Regions from separate parts of the Paenibacillus sp. FSL K6-2862 genome, predicted to be linked through region 1. Evidence: a T-box and tRNA genes for the amino acid it is inferred to sense, from the RefSeq annotation. Region 1 holds a T-box; the other holds one or more tRNA genes.

The links. A T-box is a leader RNA that pairs with one kind of tRNA and senses whether it is charged. The one in region 1 lies ahead of tyrS (tyrosine--tRNA ligase), so its partner is inferred to be a tRNA-Tyr.
Region 2: it encodes a tRNA-Tyr, which carries the amino acid that the T-box ahead of tyrS (tyrosine--tRNA ligase) is inferred to sense. The anticodon was not compared.

The regions. Positions count from the first base shown of each region.
Region 1 covers NZ_JBBOSN010000001.1:4,202,102-4,211,061, reverse strand. The annotation lists gene MHB82_RS18840 (nucleobase:cation symporter-2 family protein) at 382-1,701, shown strand; gene MHB82_RS18835 (protein adenylyltransferase SelO) at 1,993-3,462, shown strand; gene MHB82_RS18830 (Imm63 family immunity protein) at 3,643-4,113, shown strand; gene MHB82_RS18825 (DMP19 family protein) at 4,106-4,552, shown strand; T-box leader at 4,654-4,876, shown strand; gene tyrS (tyrosine--tRNA ligase) at 4,996-6,255, shown strand; gene MHB82_RS18815 (YxcD family protein) at 6,414-6,692, opposite strand; gene MHB82_RS18810 (hypothetical protein) at 6,698-7,198, opposite strand; gene MHB82_RS18805 (PadR family transcriptional regulator) at 7,299-7,865, opposite strand; gene MHB82_RS18800 (beta-class carbonic anhydrase) at 8,054-8,614, opposite strand; gene MHB82_RS18795 (carboxypeptidase M32) at 8,836-8,960, shown strand, end outside.
Region 2 covers NZ_JBBOSN010000001.1:5,592,643-5,601,602, forward strand. The annotation lists gene MHB82_RS25265 (PspA/IM30 family protein) at 1-196, opposite strand, end outside; gene MHB82_RS25270 (LiaF transmembrane domain-containing protein) at 231-539, opposite strand; gene MHB82_RS25275 (helix-turn-helix domain-containing protein) at 1,029-3,416, shown strand; gene MHB82_RS25280 (class I SAM-dependent methyltransferase) at 3,517-4,464, opposite strand; tRNA gene MHB82_RS25285 (tRNA-Leu) at 4,723-4,801, opposite strand; tRNA gene MHB82_RS25290 (tRNA-Cys) at 4,836-4,909, opposite strand; tRNA gene MHB82_RS25295 (tRNA-Gly) at 4,917-4,991, opposite strand; tRNA gene MHB82_RS25300 (tRNA-Gln) at 4,996-5,070, opposite strand; tRNA gene MHB82_RS25305 (tRNA-His) at 5,084-5,156, opposite strand; tRNA gene MHB82_RS25310 (tRNA-Trp) at 5,186-5,259, opposite strand; tRNA gene MHB82_RS25315 (tRNA-Tyr) at 5,266-5,351, opposite strand; tRNA gene MHB82_RS25320 (tRNA-Thr) at 5,356-5,431, opposite strand; tRNA gene MHB82_RS25325 (tRNA-Phe) at 5,452-5,527, opposite strand; tRNA gene MHB82_RS25330 (tRNA-Asp) at 5,621-5,698, opposite strand; tRNA gene MHB82_RS25335 (tRNA-Met) at 5,728-5,801, opposite strand; tRNA gene MHB82_RS25340 (tRNA-Val) at 5,819-5,894, opposite strand; tRNA gene MHB82_RS25345 (tRNA-Glu) at 5,964-6,035, opposite strand; tRNA gene MHB82_RS25350 (tRNA-Ser) at 6,042-6,133, opposite strand; tRNA gene MHB82_RS25355 (tRNA-Asn) at 6,137-6,212, opposite strand; rRNA gene MHB82_RS25360 (23S ribosomal RNA) at 6,279-8,960, opposite strand, start outside.

The DNA of each region.
Region 1 (8,960 bases):
ACACTAAGCATGAGTTTAAATACCAGAACATATCGTTTGGAAGATTGAAGTGATCTTGAGTACGAAGTTCATATCGGGAGTCCTCCAATGAAAATTCCGATGATGATTAAATCGATTGAACAGCAGGCTGGCACATGTAGTGCTGGCTTTTTTCTATTCTCCTGATATTCATTAAAAAAAATGTAGTGAGATGTTAAATAATGTTACACCAAAAATCGGGTGTTTTGTTTCGTTTGCCCAAAAAGATACGATCTCTTTATCTCCTGTAACAATTCTCGTTCATGTATCATGGAAGTTTTCGGAATAGTTTATATAATGTGAATCAACATAACATGATTATTCAGTGCGATGGGTTGATTCTAATTTCGGGGGCGAGCGCGGATGAACGAAACAAAGAAGATGAGAATTTTTTCACTGGGGATTCAACATGTATTGGCAATGTATGCCGGGGCAATTCTGGTACCTTTACTCGTGGGAAGAGCCTTGAATCTGACTGCAGAGCAGCTGGCATATCTGGTATCCATTGACCTGCTCACATGCGGTGTTGCAACGTGGCTGCAGGCTCGGAAGGGAAAGTATCTGGGCATTGGTTTGCCAGCAGTACTCGGTAGTTCTTTTGTAGCTGTTACGCCCATGATCGCCATCGGATCTCAGTATGGTATTCCAGCCATTTATGGGTCCATCATAGCAGCCGGTTTATTTATCGTCATCTGTGCCATATTTTTCAGCAAAATCGTCAAGCTGTTTCCTCCCGTTGTCATTGGTACCGTGGTAACCATTATTGGTCTAGCACTTATTCCTACCGGTATAAAGAATATGGCTGGCGGGGCAAATAGTGAAAACTTCGGAAGCGTGGACAATCTGGCACTTTCTTTCGGAGTACTGCTCTTTATTTTGATACTGAACCGGTATGCTCGGGGTTTCGTTAAATCTCTTGCCGTCCTGATTGGCATCATCGCAGGAACACTCATTGCCGCTCTCATGGGAAAAGTGAATTTCTCTCCTGTACAGGAAGCGTCATGGTTCCACTTGCCACAACCCTTTTATTTCGGAATGCCAACATTTGAGCTTGGCCCGATTATTACAATGATCATCGTAGGTACTGTCGTGATTATCGAGTCAACAGGTGTGTTTATGGCTTTGAGCAAAATTTGCGATCAGCCCATCAATGAGAAGGATCTGGCTCGCGGTTATCGTGCAGAGGGCTTGGCTTTTGTACTTGGCGGTATATTCAATGCCTTTCCATACAATACATTCGCGCAGAATGTCGGGCTCGTTCAATTGTCCAAGGTGAAAACTACAAATGTTGTGGTTGCAGCCGGAGGCATTCTGGTCTTCCTTGGACTCATTCCGAAGGTAGCGGCATTTGCTACCATTATCCCAAGTGCAGTATTAGGCGGAGCAACAGTGGTTCTGTTTGGTATGGTCGTATCCTCTGGAATCAAAATGCTGCAAACCGTCGATTTTGGCAAGCAGTCCAATCTGTTGATCGTCGCTTGTTCGGTTTCGCTCGGGCTTGGTGTTACAACCGTACCAGACCTGTTTGCCCAGCTGCCACAAAGCATTCGGATCATTGTGAGCGATGGCATTATCACAGGAAGTCTGTCAGCGATTCTGCTCAATATCTTTTTCAATCTTGGTTTCAAAAAGGAAAGTCTGCCTGTTCAGCCTGTAGCCGGAACTCAGGAGGCACATACCTAATTCCATCTTAACTGAATAATATCGAATTAAACGAGAAAGCCCACATCGAATTCATTGCTGGAAAGAGTGGAAAACATCATTCTTCCTAATGAATACCTTGTGGGCTTATTTGGCTGTCGGGCACCATGAAATATGCAAACACCCAACAAATATGCTAAAGTTTCCTTATGAACATATGATATGTTCATCATTTCGGAATTCCATGCGACTACATAAATGAGCATTGGTTCACACAGGCTACATGAATACAAACAGAGGAGTTCCTTTGTTGAGGAGAAGGAGTGAGTGCACATGGAAAAGGATAAGTTAGGCGCAGGCTGGAATTTGGACAATAGTTACGCCCGGCTGCCGCAGACCTTTTATACGAGTCAGGGTGCAGTACCGGTACAGTCACCTGAGCTTGTCATCTTTAATGAAACCCTTGCGGCCAGCCTCGGACTGAATGCTGAAACGCTGAACAGCAAGGAAGGGGCAGCAATTTTTGCAGGCAATGAAATTCCGCCTGGAGCCGAGCCTCTGGCCCAAGCTTACGCAGGCCATCAATTTGGCAATTTCAACATGCTTGGTGATGGACGGGCATTGCTGCTGGGTGAACAGATTACGCCACGTGGCGAGAGGGTGGACATTCAGCTCAAAGGTTCGGGCAGAACGCCATACTCCCGTGGAGGAGATGGTCGGGCGGCGATCGGACCGATGCTGCGTGAATATATTATCAGCGAAGCCATGGAAGCACTGGGTATCCCTACAACGAGAAGTTTGGCGGTCGTGACGACTGGAGAAAGCATTATTCGTGAAACGGAACGACCGGGTGCCATATTAACCCGAGTCGCTTCAAGTCACATCCGCGTGGCAACCTTTCAGTATGCAGCTAGATGGGGAACAGTAGACGAACTGAGAGCACTGGCGGACTATACGCTGGAACGGCATTTTCCTGACATTCCTTTGGATCATAACCGTTACTTGAACTTCCTCCGGGAAGTCATCAAACGACAGGCTTCACTGATAGCCAAATGGCAGAATGTTGGACTTATCCACGGCGTCATGAATACGGACAATATGGCCATCGGGGGAGAAACGATTGATTACGGGCCTTGTGCTTTTATGGATGCTTATAATCCAGCAACAGTCTTTAGTTCAATCGATACGCAAGGCCGCTATGCCTACGGCAATCAACCCTATATTGCGGGCTGGAATCTGGCTCGTCTTGCGGAGACATTACTGCCGCTGCTGCATGAACATGAAGATGTGGCCATACAGATTGCACAGGATGCCATTTCCCAATTTTCGGAGCAGTATCATCTAGAATGGTTATCCGGCATGCGTGCCAAGCTGGGATTATTGACAGAAGAGGACGAAGATGAAACGCTGATGAAAGATTTTCTGGAACTGATGGAAAAGCAATCGGCGGACTTCACGAATACGTTTTTAGCTTTAACTTTTGATAAGTGGGAGAACTCGAATCTGAACGAAGCACCGGAATTTGCGGAATGGAACGAACGCTGGAAAGCCAGACTGGGCCGGCAGTCTGGATCAAAAGAGGCTGTAGAGCGATTGATGAAGAGCAGCAATCCTGCAATCATCCCACGGAATCATAGAGTGGAAGAGGCGCTTGAACGGGCAGAGAATGATGGGGATTATAGCGTAATGAATCAGCTGCTAGCCGTTCTCCGGGAACCTTACGCACATACACCGGAACAGGAAGAATACGCCACATTGCCGACGACCTGTGATCCATCTTATCGGACATTTTGCGGAACCTGATGGGGAGTGCAGATTCAGCCTTCAGTTTGAAAATTTTCAGATTGAAAATACAATCATAAGTTGCAATAGGTACCTTGTGAGTACAAGCAACCTGGTGATCACGAAGAAGCTGCCACCGGCAGCTTTTTCATGATCATGTCATGGGGAAGAAATTTAATGAATTACAGGTGGTGAGCTGCCATGTCAGATGTTTTAACGAAACAGGAATTAGTAGTAAAACTGCTTGAACTGTTATCCCAAACAGACTTTGACCAAGAACAGAGCAATACATATGTTAACCGTCTATTAGACCCGTTCAAATGGGAAGGCGTGCCTTATGTTGAAATGGAAAATGGAACCTATATTGTCACCATCTATGAACGTGGAATGCCCATGTTGGAGAAAAAGTTGAAGCAGACCGAGATGGTTATCTACTGGCTGCTGGAGGATATTATTTTTACCACGGTGCATGTGGAGATGTTGAAAAAGTACGACGTAGATAATATCAACACTCATTTGAAATACACGAGCGAAGTGATACAGGAAATGGACCGCAACGTTACGAACGCTTTTCAGCAATTGGGAGAACCCTATGTACACTGGCATCAAACCGGTAAACGCCATGAACTGGAGAGCATGCAGCCTAGGGGAAGGGATGAAGGGCATGAGTAATCAAGATATTCATGATGTATGGTATGATTATGCATTGAAGTTTGTAGACAAAAAGAACAAACAAGAACAGGGATGGTCGGGATTAACATCCGAGGAGCAGGAAATTGCAGCCCTATGGCTGTTGGAAGTAGACGTATATAACGGTGGGTTCATTCAATTTTTCTGCAATTGGGGAGAAGAAGCATATCTTCATGTTTTGCGGGCATTACATACGATTGGTGCGAACCAGGTGCTGGGCAATATTCAGGAGCAGTATCGCTTGATCGAGCATTTGGCGGATGATGAAAGGCTGACAGCATTATGGGACATTCCCCGTTTACTCACGACAGAAGAGGAACTGAGGTTGGATACTCTGGATCAGCGTTTGTGGGATAATGAGGATCAGATTGCGGAGAAGGCGTATACGTATTATCATAGGAAGCTGATTATAGAGGCATAGTATAAAAGAGCAGTGTCTCTTTTTGCTGTACGTTGAGCAGATTGAATACAGGCTCTTGCAATGGGTTGAACGTTCGGCTATACTGGCTATAATCTAATACATGAATTACGTTGATGGAGCGCAGTAGCGGCTTTGTCCCTGTTACAGAAAGTCAGGGGTTGATGGAACCTGATACATACAAGGGCTGCGAATTACACTCTGGAGTACTTGGGTAATGCCAAGCGGAATGGGCAAACGATATATTGCCAAAAGCGGTATGGATGATGCGTAAGCATCTGTTCATGCAAGTTGGGTGGTACCACGGTTATGATAATCGTCCCTATGTCTAATGAAGACAAGGAGGCGATTTTTTTGTGTCCAAAAAAGCTGCTTCCATCTGTATTTTTGACCATTAACGTAGTCCATGACTGAAGAACGATTAGAAGAGAAAGGGGTTGTTTGGGTTGAATATTATTGATGAACTTGAATGGCGTGACGCCATAAACCAACAGACGGATGCGGAGGGGCTGCGTGAGCTGACCGAAACCAAGTCGATCTCCTTGTACTGTGGGGTTGACCCAACTGGAGACAGTATGCACATCGGTCACCTGATTCCGTTCATGATGCTGAAACGTTTTCAACTTGCGGGACATCGTCCAGTGATCCTGATTGGGGGAGCAACGGGTACAATTGGTGACCCAAGTGGACGTCAATCCGAGCGTTCGCTGCAAACACTGGAACAGGTCCAAGAAAATGTCAATAAGCTGACAGCACAGATGAAAAAGCTGTTTGTAACCGAAGGCGACAACCAGGTTCGCATGGTGAACAACTACGACTGGACACATCAAATTAACGTCATCGAGTTTTTGCGTGATTACGGGAAAAACTTCAATCTTAACACGATGCTGGCAAAAGATGTCGTGGCGAGCAGACTGGAAGGCGGAATCTCGTTCACCGAGTTTTCCTACCAGATCCTGCAGTCTCTGGATTACCATCATCTGTTCCAAAACGAGGATGTGCAGCTGCAAATCGGTGGCTCCGATCAATGGGGGAATATCACGAGTGGTCTGGACCTCATCCGCAAGAAAGAAGGATCTGAAGCAAGAGCTTACGGGCTGACAATCCCTCTGATGCTCAAAGCCGATGGTACAAAATTCGGTAAAACTGCGGGCGGTGCGATCTGGTTGGATCCGGACAAAACGACACCATTCGAATTCTACCAGTTCTGGGCGAATACGGATGATCGCGATGTCATCAAATACCTGAAATACTTCACCTTCCTTAGCAAAGAGGAAATTGAAGCTTTGGCTGAAAAGGTAGAGACCGAGCCGCACAAACGTGAAGCACAGAAGGCACTCGCCGAAGAAATGACAAAATTCGTTCACGGCGATGAGATGCTGGAGCAAGCTAAACGCATTACCGCTGCGCTCTTCAGTGGAGATATCCGCTCCCTGACAGCCGATGAGATCGAGCAGGGCTTCAAGGAAATGCCTACGTTTGAAACAGACGGCGAAGCCAAAAACATCGTGGACTGGCTGGTGGATCTGGGCCTTGAGCCATCCAAACGCCAAGCGCGTGAGGATGTCACCAAAGGTGCGATCTCTATGAACGGAGAGAAGATTACAGAGCTGGAATTTACAGTGTCTGCGGAGCATGCGATTGGTGGCAAGTTCATCATTATTCGTAAAGGCAAAAAGAACTACAGCCTTGTGAAATTGAAGTAGGAACGTACCGTATCACGAATATCTTGGGAAGAACAACGTAAGGTTAAATTCCCAGGATATTCATCATTCTCAAGGTGAACAAAAGGGCCGTCTCCACTAATGTCAATGACATTAGGGAGACGGCCCTTTAACAAATCATCCGCAAATAATTGATTTGATTATTGATTCACAATGGCTGTAATCTCTTCGTCCAGATCAAGTCTGACGTTTTCACGGTAAGCCCGGATGTTGTATTCGCTGTGCAGGTAGCGCAGGATCGCTTCTATCATGTTGGATTCAACCAAGTATTGACTACGGCCTTGAATCCAGACTTCAGCGGAGTATCCCGTATCTTCTTCCCAGCTCAGTTCAACATTGACATCAGTCGGGCGCACACCTTTGCGTTCAGCCATGTGAAGACAGATTGCATTAACAATCTCATCCATGCTTAGAACCATAATGATTAGTACCGTCCGTTTCTGTTGCGGTCATCATCATCACGATCATTGCGGCGGTCATAGCGACCATCTGCAGCCGGTTTACGGCGATTTGCAATTGCTCTGAAGAGTGCCATTGCCAGCATAACGATCAGCATGATCGCAGCCACGTTTACAAGCAATCCAAGGATGTTACCAAGAGCTCCCATGCCACCGAACAATCCGCCGAACATCATACCGGCCAGACCACCCAGCATCATGCCTTTCATGAATCCGCCGCCACCGCCGAAGAATCCGCCACGGTTCGTTGCAGCTGCGCCTGTACCTGAGTTGTTGTTCGAGTTGGACTGACTCACATTGTTGTCGGATTTCTTAGGTGTGTTGGTATAACTCTTTGTGCCTGATTTGAAACCGCCACCACGTCTTGCGTCAGCAGAATCCGGATTTGCTACGCCAACTGTTGCGAACAACAGAGTGAAAGCCATAAAAACCATCATCAGATGTTTAATTCCAAATTTTTTCTTCATTGTAAAGATCGTAACCCCCCGATTAAATTGTGTGATCAACCCTAAAAATGGGCCTTACTCATGTAATACGGTCTAAAAGCAGGAACGTTTCAAATTTTTATTAATTTTCCGAAATAATCGGACAAGGGTCCTGAATGGCTGCCTGACCATCCAGCAGCTGAGTCACCCAGTTGCACCATTCCAGGCCGGTCTGGGCATTCATTAATCCCTTTTGAACCAAAATGTAGCTCCCAAATTCCCGGCTGCCTACGCGGAGGTTATCCTGAGGGATGCGGGACTTCAGATCCTCGAAATACCGGATGCGCTCCATAAACCAGTTTTTGCGCTCATTCAGAATGCGTCTCATGCTTCCATCTTCGGCGATCCCGACACACAAAATACGCAAATTGAATTCGTCACGCGTTACCGGAGCGGTAACAGGAGTAATCATCCAGCCGAGCAGTTTCTCGATACCTTTTTCCGTGACTGCATACATTTTTTTGTCCGGTTTGTCAGACTGTTGCACCCAGCGGGAAGATAATAGTTCATCATTTTCCATCTTGGACAGGAGCGGGTAGATCTGACTGTGTTTGGCTTGCCAATGAGGCTGGATCTTCAGCATCAGATCGTAACCAGACGACTCCTCGCGGGTAAGCAGCCCGAGCAATCCGTAGGAAAGTATGTTCATGCACATGTCTCCTTAATATTAGGGCTGGGCCAGTGAAAACAATGGATATTGTCATCAATGACCGCTTTCATAAAAGTGTACACTGAAACTGTATGGTTTGACAACCTGACAGCATAACTGCCTCAATTTAGACAAAAAAAGAGTGCGGACCTTGAGGTCCGCACCCAAACCATTTAGAGAGATGCCTGTTACTCGTACCCTTCAACTACAAGCTCAAGCTGGCCTGTAGAGGAATCGATAATCATGCCGTGAACGGGTACTCCCTGTGGAAACAGGGGATGATTTTTGATGACTCCTACAGTATGTTTTACCCCTTCATCCACACTGTTAAACCCTCGAAGCCAATTGTTCAAATTGATTCCGGAGTTGTCCAGAGCATTTATGACTTCCTTGGATACACCGCGGTCAAGCATGTGGCCAATCATTGTGTCTGCTTGCAAAGAGGCCATACCGCACTCGGTGTGACCGACAACAACAACTTCGTCTGCCCCGAGCTCATAAATAGCTACAAGCACGCTTCGCATAACAGAACCGAAAGGTTGAGAGATAATGGCGCCTGCCGTTTTAAGGATTTTAACCTCACCATTCTTCAAATTCATCGCTTTGGGCAGCAGTTCCACCAGACGGGTGTCCATACATGTGATAATTGCCATTTTTTTAGTTGGAAACTTACCAGCCGTATACTTTTCGTATTCTTTTGTCTCGACAAATGATTTGTTGTACGCCAAAATCTCTTGAATGTTGTTCATGTCCATTGCCTCCTGTTATCCAATACGATGAGCACGGCTGCTTGCATCGATATGCAGCTTGTCCTAAGCCCTGCTCTTAATTATACCACGGTCAGCAAACGGCACGATATCTTATAAATAAGAATCATGCCATTTACCTCTGTTAAAAGTTGATTATACGCATTGCAAAAAGTATCATCAATAGGGAGTCTAAACTTTTTTTGGAGAGGTGAACGATAACAATGGAAGAACAAACCCTGAAACATCTGGAATCATTCCTTAATTTGGCCAGCAAAATCAAAAGTTATCACGAAGCCATTGGTTTGCTTCATTGGGATCTGCGCACTGGTGCGCCGAAGAAAGGCGT
Region 2 (8,960 bases), 1.4 Mb from region 1:
TTGCTGCCTGGTCGGCTTGCTGCTTCATCTGTCTTGTATGGCTTGCATATTGATGACGAAGCTTTTCGGCTTCGCCAATGTCTTGGCGGGTCGAGACCAGAAACTGATCAATCAGTTTGACTGGATCCTGACTTTGCTCCAGATGTTCATTTAATGTAGCTACGGTAATATCCCGCATTCGACGAAATACACTCATTATGTTCTGTCCTCCTTTTCAAGATCGTGATAATTTAGTAGCGGCCACGACGACTACGATTGTTGCTGAGCATCGAGACACCGAAGATGATTAATCCGATGGCGATGATTGGTCCGATCAACCAAGCCAGTTTACCCATCAGTGACAGGATACCGATGATCAAGACGATCCAACCCAGCATCACATTTCCTCGTTTAACCCCGTAGTAACCAAGTGCAATCATTAGAATCGGAATCAGATACCCCATCAGGTGTCCAAGAAGCGGAGTTAACTTTCCGAAAAGGATGAGAGCTCCCAGCGCAATCAGGACAATCGCCCAACCATTTCCCTTATTCCATCTCATAATTTTTTCACCACCCTTTCGGTTTGTATTTTGATTTGTTTATTTGCTCGTTTGTGTTTGTTGTTTCTTGTTCAACCTTATGTCTTTATTCTAGGGGAAACGGGGACTTTTCAAAACAGACCGTGGACGGTTTTTCATCCTAGACTCAGGTCGGGGATGGTGTTGGACCTCCGTCTGTCCTTGCATCAGACCTCTGGCGTTATATAATGAGGCTGTAAATGGTTGCTCCAAATCCTCTTATCAGACTAGGGGACTTAACCTCATCGGAGCTTGCAAGCGCCATTGATATGATCTGCCCTTAAGCCTTATGTACGTTTGCAAAAAGATTTCGTTTCCTCCAAATGATGTGCGGTTGAATGAAAAGCTCTTCTTAACCCAAAATCTAAATACTTTTTTATCCATATAAACAAATTTATGTTGTTATTAATGTAAGCGTTTACTAAAATAGAAGAAGTATTGATCCTAATTCTTAAGTTAGGAGTGGGAGCTGTGCGGTCCATTAGTTATCTTCATAAAATGATCTTGTTTGGCATTCTGCTCAGTACCCTGCCTATTCTGCTGGCTGGAATAGCGGCAATTCTGTATTCCATGAATCAAACGGAGCTGCATCGCATGCAAACGAATAAACAACTTCTTTTACACATGCAGACGAGCGTCGAGCATAAGCTTAACACCATCAGTTATATGCTGGATCAGGCGACTCGCTCTCCTATTACACTTCAGTCCCTTTCAGCCACACTTCCCGGTACATTAACGACAGCAAACCAGCTTCAATCCGAATTTCAACATATGCGATCCTGGGAGCCCTTAATGGATATTACGCTAGTTAACGAAGCTCAGGATTGGCTGGTCGATCATGCGGGGTTATATCTTAACACGGACTTCCCTTTGGCTCTTCCCATGCGAGATTTGTTGTCCAAAACCCTGACCTCTGGCTGGCAGCTGATTCCATCATCTGTGTTTAAGCATAATGAACAGGATTTCCCGGCCGGATGTAACTATCATATCGTGCTCGGCAGATCCATCTCGCTTATGAATGCATCCGCTGACTCGGCTTTAATTGGCGGGATTCCTGCATGCTCATTGCATCATTCTATTGTATCTGAATCCGTAGACATGGATATGTCTGCTTCAGAGTTGATTATTGTGAACCGGGAACAGCGCATTCTTGTTCACCCCGATCCTATGTTTATTGGACAACCCGTATCGGCATTGAACATGGAAGATATTGAATCTAAAATGGACATGAGCGAATTGCTCTCTCCGAATACGTCTGCTGCTTCAAAGGAATACCGTGAAGTTCGAATTGCTGATACGGAATATTCATTAACCTTCGCTAAGACACCGTTAAAGGGATGGACTTATATTTTAATTACACCCATGAATGTCCTATCCCAAGAGTATGTTGAGATTGGACTGTATACCTTGTCTGTCGGCGTAATACTCCTTCTACTCTCCTTATTATTCGTATGGTTAGGTTCAAAGCGTTTGCATGTCCCTATACGTAATCTGCTATCACAGCTAGGAATCACTGACAGAGTTTTATCGAATCAGAAACTACAACAATCCTTTTTACCACCTCAGGATGAATTTGAGCAGATCAAGACCCATATTACTCAGCTGTCAGCTTCACGATCCCAGATGGAGTATAAATTAAATCAATACGTTTTGCAGACACGCACTCAGTATATGATAAGTATGCTGCAAGGTAAGTGCTTGCCCGGCATGCTGCACCAAAACTTGATCGAACTAGGCTACAGAGATCATTGTATTCAGTGGCAACAAATGGCCGTATTGACCCTACAGATCGATTTGGCAAGTCAAACGAAATATGATCATCACGATCTCGATCTCCTGTTATTTGCCGTTCAGAATATAGTGGAGGAATCCATCGATAAGGATCGACAACTCCTTCCGCTTATTGTGGAACAGACTGTAGTAACCGTAATAGGTACAGTAGAAATGGACAACTCCGTGTTTTCAAAAGAACTTTACGAAATAACTGGGCTAATACACCATCGAGTGAGTGAAGTCTTAAATCTTCAGCTGAATATCCGCTTCAGTCAACCATACACTTCCTTTTTAGAAATACACCTGGCGTATATTGAAGCCATGAAGCTGTTGCAGCAGCAGACCATACCAGGAGCTAACGTCAAACAAAATGAGGATGAGTCAAATTGCTCTTCCTTGTGGACGCTACCTTACCCTGAGTCCCTCGAATATCGTCTTATGCAATCCATTCAATCTGCAGATGAGGCAGAAGCTTCCGTACTATTACAACAGTTGCTCCAGCGTATGTACCATATGGAATGGACCAAGGAAGAATACCAGGTTGCTTTAACTCGATTATTAATGCATATATTACAAATGATGCAGGAGTCCGGTATACGACTTATACAGATCTCTTCAGGGCACAGCCCATTGATCAACGAACTGCTCGCTCTGCAAACAGCTGCTGATATCGAACAATGGTTTATTTACCGTATCATTAGGCCGGTTATTGGCATTTTCAGAGAAAGGCAATATGCACAGCATCAGCAGATCTCGGAAAGAATGATTGCCATCATCCATCAGGAATACGATACCGATCTGACACTCGAAGAGTGTGCTTGTAGGCTCCATTATAATGCAAGCTATTTGAGTACTGTGTTCAGCAAAGAAACAGGCTACGCATTCAGTGAATATTTGTCACAGTATCGGTTCAAAATGGCCCGAAAGTGGTTGGATGAAACCGAGCTAACCATTAAGGATATTGCTGCTCGGCTTCGTTACAATAACCCGCAGAACTTTATCCGTTCGTTTCGAAAATGGGAGGGAATTACTCCAGGTCAGTACCGGGAACGTAGAGAAAAGCCTCTTCGCTCTTCCATGAAATAATTGTTTGTAATGACAAATGAAAAAGGAGCAGAGATCTGCTCCTTTTAATGATTCACGCATGGTTTAATTTCTTATTTTATCTCTTATTTTATCTCTTATTTTATTTCTTAGCTTCTTTCTTACGAACAATCTTCATATTCTGTCGGTCCAGCTGAATTAGTATTTTTCCGAACCTGCCGCCACGTAGGAAGTTAACCACGCCATCTGGATAGGCACGTCGGATATAGTGCTCAGCCTTGTATAGTGAGTCTGTGTCCGTAGGCAAGCCATAGGTGTTTAACCATTCGTGTAAATGATCTACAACTTGCTGAACAGGCATCTCAATGGTGTTGACTTCATTAGTAATTAACGATGTATACGCGTAACCTTTCAAGAATAGCAGCTGTTGTATGTATCCCATATCTCCCGAACGGTAAGGCGGATTAACCTGAAGTACATCTTTTAACTCGTCCATTAACGTATGCACTCTCGGGCCGGCCATGGCACTGATATAAACGTATTTGCGTGCACTTTGAATTGCCTGTTCAACGGTTTCCCAATCAGACATGGCGGGGCACATGGATGCAAAGGCAAAGTCATATTTCTGTTCCCAGCCTTTCTCCTGAATCGATATTTCTTCAAACCGTTCAGGAACAATCTCGATTTTAGACACTAATGTGTTCGGGATTGTCTCTTTCATCAAAGAAATAAGCAGTTCAGAAGGTTCGACTGCAGTGACAGTTGCCCCCTTTTTTGCAAAAGGAATTGTAAAAATGCCTGAAGCTGCTCCAATGTCCAATATGGATAACTCACTAAAGTCTACACCTTGATTTTCAATCCAGCTCATGATGCGATCGGAACGCTTCTTACCTTCTTCTGTGAAGGATTGATGGTGATAGTCTCGTGCCCAGCGTTCAAATGCTTCTTCCGTTTCGAATGGCGCACTCTTTTTCTTATATCTTGGATTCCTCGGCCGCTGCTTCCACGCCTCTTCCCAGATCAATAGATCAAATAATAGTTCTGAATAATTAACTGAATTGTTTTCCTCAGACACTTTTTGCTCAAGCATTACGTTTCACTCCGTTCTATGTAATAAAATCAAAAGTTCACCAGAAAGGATCTTCTCTTTTTTAAACCAACAAAAGTATCTCAATACCGTGTAGCCAATATCACAATGGCTTCATATCACAGATTTTATTTATCTACAATATATTTAATTCATTTAAACGTCAACCTCATTTATTGAACTAATTTCATCAATTGCGAAAACTAAAGTAATAAAAATAACCCTGTGAATTGTCTAAGCAATCCACAGGGTTATACGTTATACCGGCGAGAGGACTCGAACCTCCACGGTTTCCCACTCGATTTTGAGTCGAGCGCGTCTGCCATTCCGCCACGCCGGCATATCATGTTGTAGTATATTTTTAGTAAATATACTGGAGGCGCCACCCAGATTCGAACTGGGGATAAAGCTTTTGCAGAGCTGTGCCTTACCACTTGGCTATGGCGCCATATTTTTGGAGCGGACGACGGGAATCGAACCCGCGACCCTCGCCTTGGCAAGGCGATGCTCTACCGCTGAGCCACGTCCGCAAAATGGCTGGGGATATAGGATTTGAACCTATGCATGACGGAGTCAAAGTCCGTTGCCTTACCGCTTGGCTAATCCCCAATAAAAACAAAGGGGCGATCGAGGGGAATTGAACCCCCGAATGCCGGATCCACAAACCGGTGCGTTAACCACTTCGCCACGATCGCCATATGCATTATTACTTCAAAAAGTTAATTGGCAGGGGCAGCAGGAATTGAACCCACACCAACGGTTTTGGAGACCGTTGTTCTACCTTTAAACTATGCCCCTAAAAACTGGTGGAGGATGATGGATTCGAACCACCGAACCCGTAAGGGAGCAGATTTACAGTCTGATGCGTTTGGCCACTTCGCTAATCCTCCATAGTGGTGCCGGCGAGAGGACTTGAACCCCCAACCTACTGATTACAAGTCAGTTGCTCTACCAGTTGAGCTACACCGGCGTATTAAGTTGTAGTGATAATGGTGGCTCGGGACGGAATCGAACCGCCGACACGAGGATTTTCAGTCCTCTGCTCTACCGACTGAGCTACCGAGCCATAATAAAGTCTAATCAAGAATGTTGCACTTTATCCAGGGCGTCGGTGCCATATAACAGACTTAGTGAACAGATTCCTCATGTATGGTAAAAATGGCGGAACCGACGGGATTCGAACCCGCGATCTCCTGCGTGACAGGCAGGCATGTTAGGCCAACTACACCACGGTTCCAGATCACTTTCTGTAAAGAAAGTATAATATTGCGGGGGCAGGATTTGAACCTGCGGCCTTCGGGTTATGAGCCCGACGAGCTACCGGGCTGCTCCACCCCGCGTCGTTATTAAAGTTATATGGTGGAGGCTGAGGGGCTCGAACCCCCGACCCTCTGCTTGTAAGGCAGATGCTCTCCCAGCTGAGCTAAGCCTCCGAACAACACATTTATGATCTTAACATAAAACTGTTGTTAAAATCAACCTCTTTTTTGAGGTGAAAATAATGACCCGTAGGGGATTCGAACCCCTGTTACCTCCGTGAAAGGGAGGTGTCTTAACCCCTTGACCAACGGGCCTTACTATGGCGGAGAGAGAGGGATTCGAACCCTCGAGACGCTTGTGGCGCCTACACGATTTCCAATCGTGCTCCTTCGGCCAACTCGGACACCTCTCCATATGGCTCCCCGAACAGGACTCGAACCTGTGACAACTCGATTAACAGTCGAGTGCTCTACCAACTGAGCTATCAGGGAATATTGTTCAGAGATCATTCTCTGAAAACTAGATCCGAAACGAAACGTGCGATTAAAACCTGCAATTTGGATAAGCCCTCGACCGATTAGTACTGGTCAGCTCCATGCATTACTGCACTTCCACCCCCAGCCTATCTACCTCGTCGTCTTCAAGGGGTCTTACATACTGGGAAATCTCATCTTGAGGGGGGCTTCACGCTTAGATGCTTTCAGCGCTTATCCCGTCCGTACATAGCTACCCAGCGGTGCTCCTGGCGGAACAACTGGTACACCAGCGGTACGTCCATCCCGGTCCTCTCGTACTAAGGACAGCTCCTCTCAAATTTCCTACGCCCACGACAGATAGGGACCGAACTGTCTCACGACGTTCTGAACCCAGCTCGCGTACCGCTTTAATGGGCGAACAGCCCAACCCTTGGGACCTACTTCAGCCCCAGGATGCGATGAGCCGACATCGAGGTGCCAAACCTCCCCGTCGATGTGGACTCTTGGGGGAGATAAGCCTGTTATCCCCAGGGTAGCTTTTATCCGTTGAGCGATGGCCCTTCCATGCGGTACCACCGGATCACTAAGCCCGACTTTCGTCCCTGCTCGACTTGTAGGTCTCGCAGTCAAGCTCCCTTATGCCTTTGCACTCTTCGAATGATTTCCAACCATTCTGAGGGAACCTTTGGGCGCCTCCGTTACTCTTTAGGAGGCGACCGCCCCAGTCAAACTGCCCACCTGACACTGTCCCCGTACCCGCTAAGGGCACCAGGTTAGAACCTAGATACGATCAGGGTGGTATCCCAACGGTGCCTCCACACAAGCTGGCGCTCATGCTTCAAAGGCTCCCACCTATCCTGTACAGATCGTACCCAAATTCAATATCAAGCTGCAGTAAAGCTCCATGGGGTCTTTCCGTCTTGTCGCGGGTAACCTGCATCTTCACAGGTATTAAAATTTCACCGGATCTCTCGTTGAGACAGCGCCCAAGTCGTTACGCCATTCGTGCGGGTCAGAATTTACCTGACAAGGAATTTCGCTACCTTAGGACCGTTATAGTTACGGCCGCCGTTTACTGGGGCTTCGGTTCACAGCTTCGGGATTACTCCCTAACCGCTCCCCTTAACCTTCCAGCACCGGGCAGGCGTCAGCCCGTATACTTCGCCTTACGGCTTCGCACAGACCTGTGTTTTTGCTAAACAGTCGCTTGGGCCTTTTCACTGCGGCCCCCTCGTGCTATTCACACTACCGGGGCACCCCTTCTCCCGAAGTTACGGGGTCATTTTGCCGAGTTCCTTAACGAGAGTTCTTCCGCGCGCCTTAGAATTCTCTTCTCGCCTACCTGTGTCGGTTTGCGGTACGGGCACCTTCATCTGGCTAGAGGCTTTTCTTGGCAGTGTGAGATCATGACCTTCGCTACTGTAATTTTCACTCCCCATCACAGCTCAGCCTTAGGATGTGCGGATTTGCCTACACATCAGCCTTACTGCTTGGACAGACATCCATCAGTCTGCGTCACTACCCTACTGCGTCCCCCCATCGCTCGTAACGATTTACGGTGGTACAGGAATTTCGACCTGTTGTCCTTCGACTACGCCTTTCGGCCTCGCCTTAGGTCCCGACTTACCCTGAGCGGACGAGCCTTCCTCAGGAACCCTTAGGCTTTCGGCGGATCAGATTCTCACTGATCTTTTCGTTACTCATACCGGCATTCTCACTTGTATAATGTCCAGCGCTCCTTACGGTACACCTTCAACCCTTATACAACGCTCCCCTACCCCTGATGCAAAGCATCAAGCCATAGCTTCGGTGGTGTGTTTAGCCCCGTTACATTTTCGGCGCAGAGTCACTCGACCAGTGAGCTATTACGCACTCTTTCAATGGTGGCTGCTTCTAAGCCAACATCCTGGTTGTCTGTGCAACTCCACATCCTTTCCCACTTAACACACACTTGGGGACCTTAGCTGATGGTCTGGGCTGTTTCCCTTTTGACAATGGATCTTAGCACTCACTGTCTGACTCCCGGAAGTAAGTCTATGGCATTCGGAGTTTGACTGAGCTTGGTAACCCTTGCGGGCCCCGCACCCAATCAGTGCTCTACCTCCACGACTCTGTTTTCCGAGGCTAGCCCTAAAGCTATTTCGGGGAGAACCAGCTATCTCCGAGTTCGATTGGAATTTCTCCGCTACCCCCACCTCATCCCCGCACTTTTCAACGTGCGTGGGTTCGGGCCTCCAGTGCGTGTTACCGCACCTTCACCCTGGACAGGGGTAGATCACCCGGTTTCGGGTCTACGTCCACGTACTATGTCGCCCTATTCAGACTCGCTTTCGCTGCGGCTCCGGCTCTTCACCTTAACCTTGCACGGGAACGTAACTCGCCGGTTCATTCTACAAAAGGCACGCCATCACCCCTAAAATGGGCTCTGACTTCTTGTAAGCACACGGTTTCAGGTTCTATTTCACTCCCCTTCCGGGGTGCTTTTCACCTTTCCCTCACGGTACTGCTTCACTATCGGTCGCTAGGAAGTATTTAGCCTTGGCAGATGGTCCTGCCGGATTCATACGGGGTTTCACGTGCCCCGCACTACTCGGGATCCGTCTCGGAGAGAGCAGACTTTCAATTACAGGGCTTTTACCTTCTTTGGCGGGCCTTTCCAGACCTCTTCGTTTAACCGGCTCCTTTGTAACTCCATGTGAGACGTCCCACAACCCCAGAGAGCAAGCTCTCTGGTTTGGGCTGTTCCGCGTTCGCTCGCCGCTA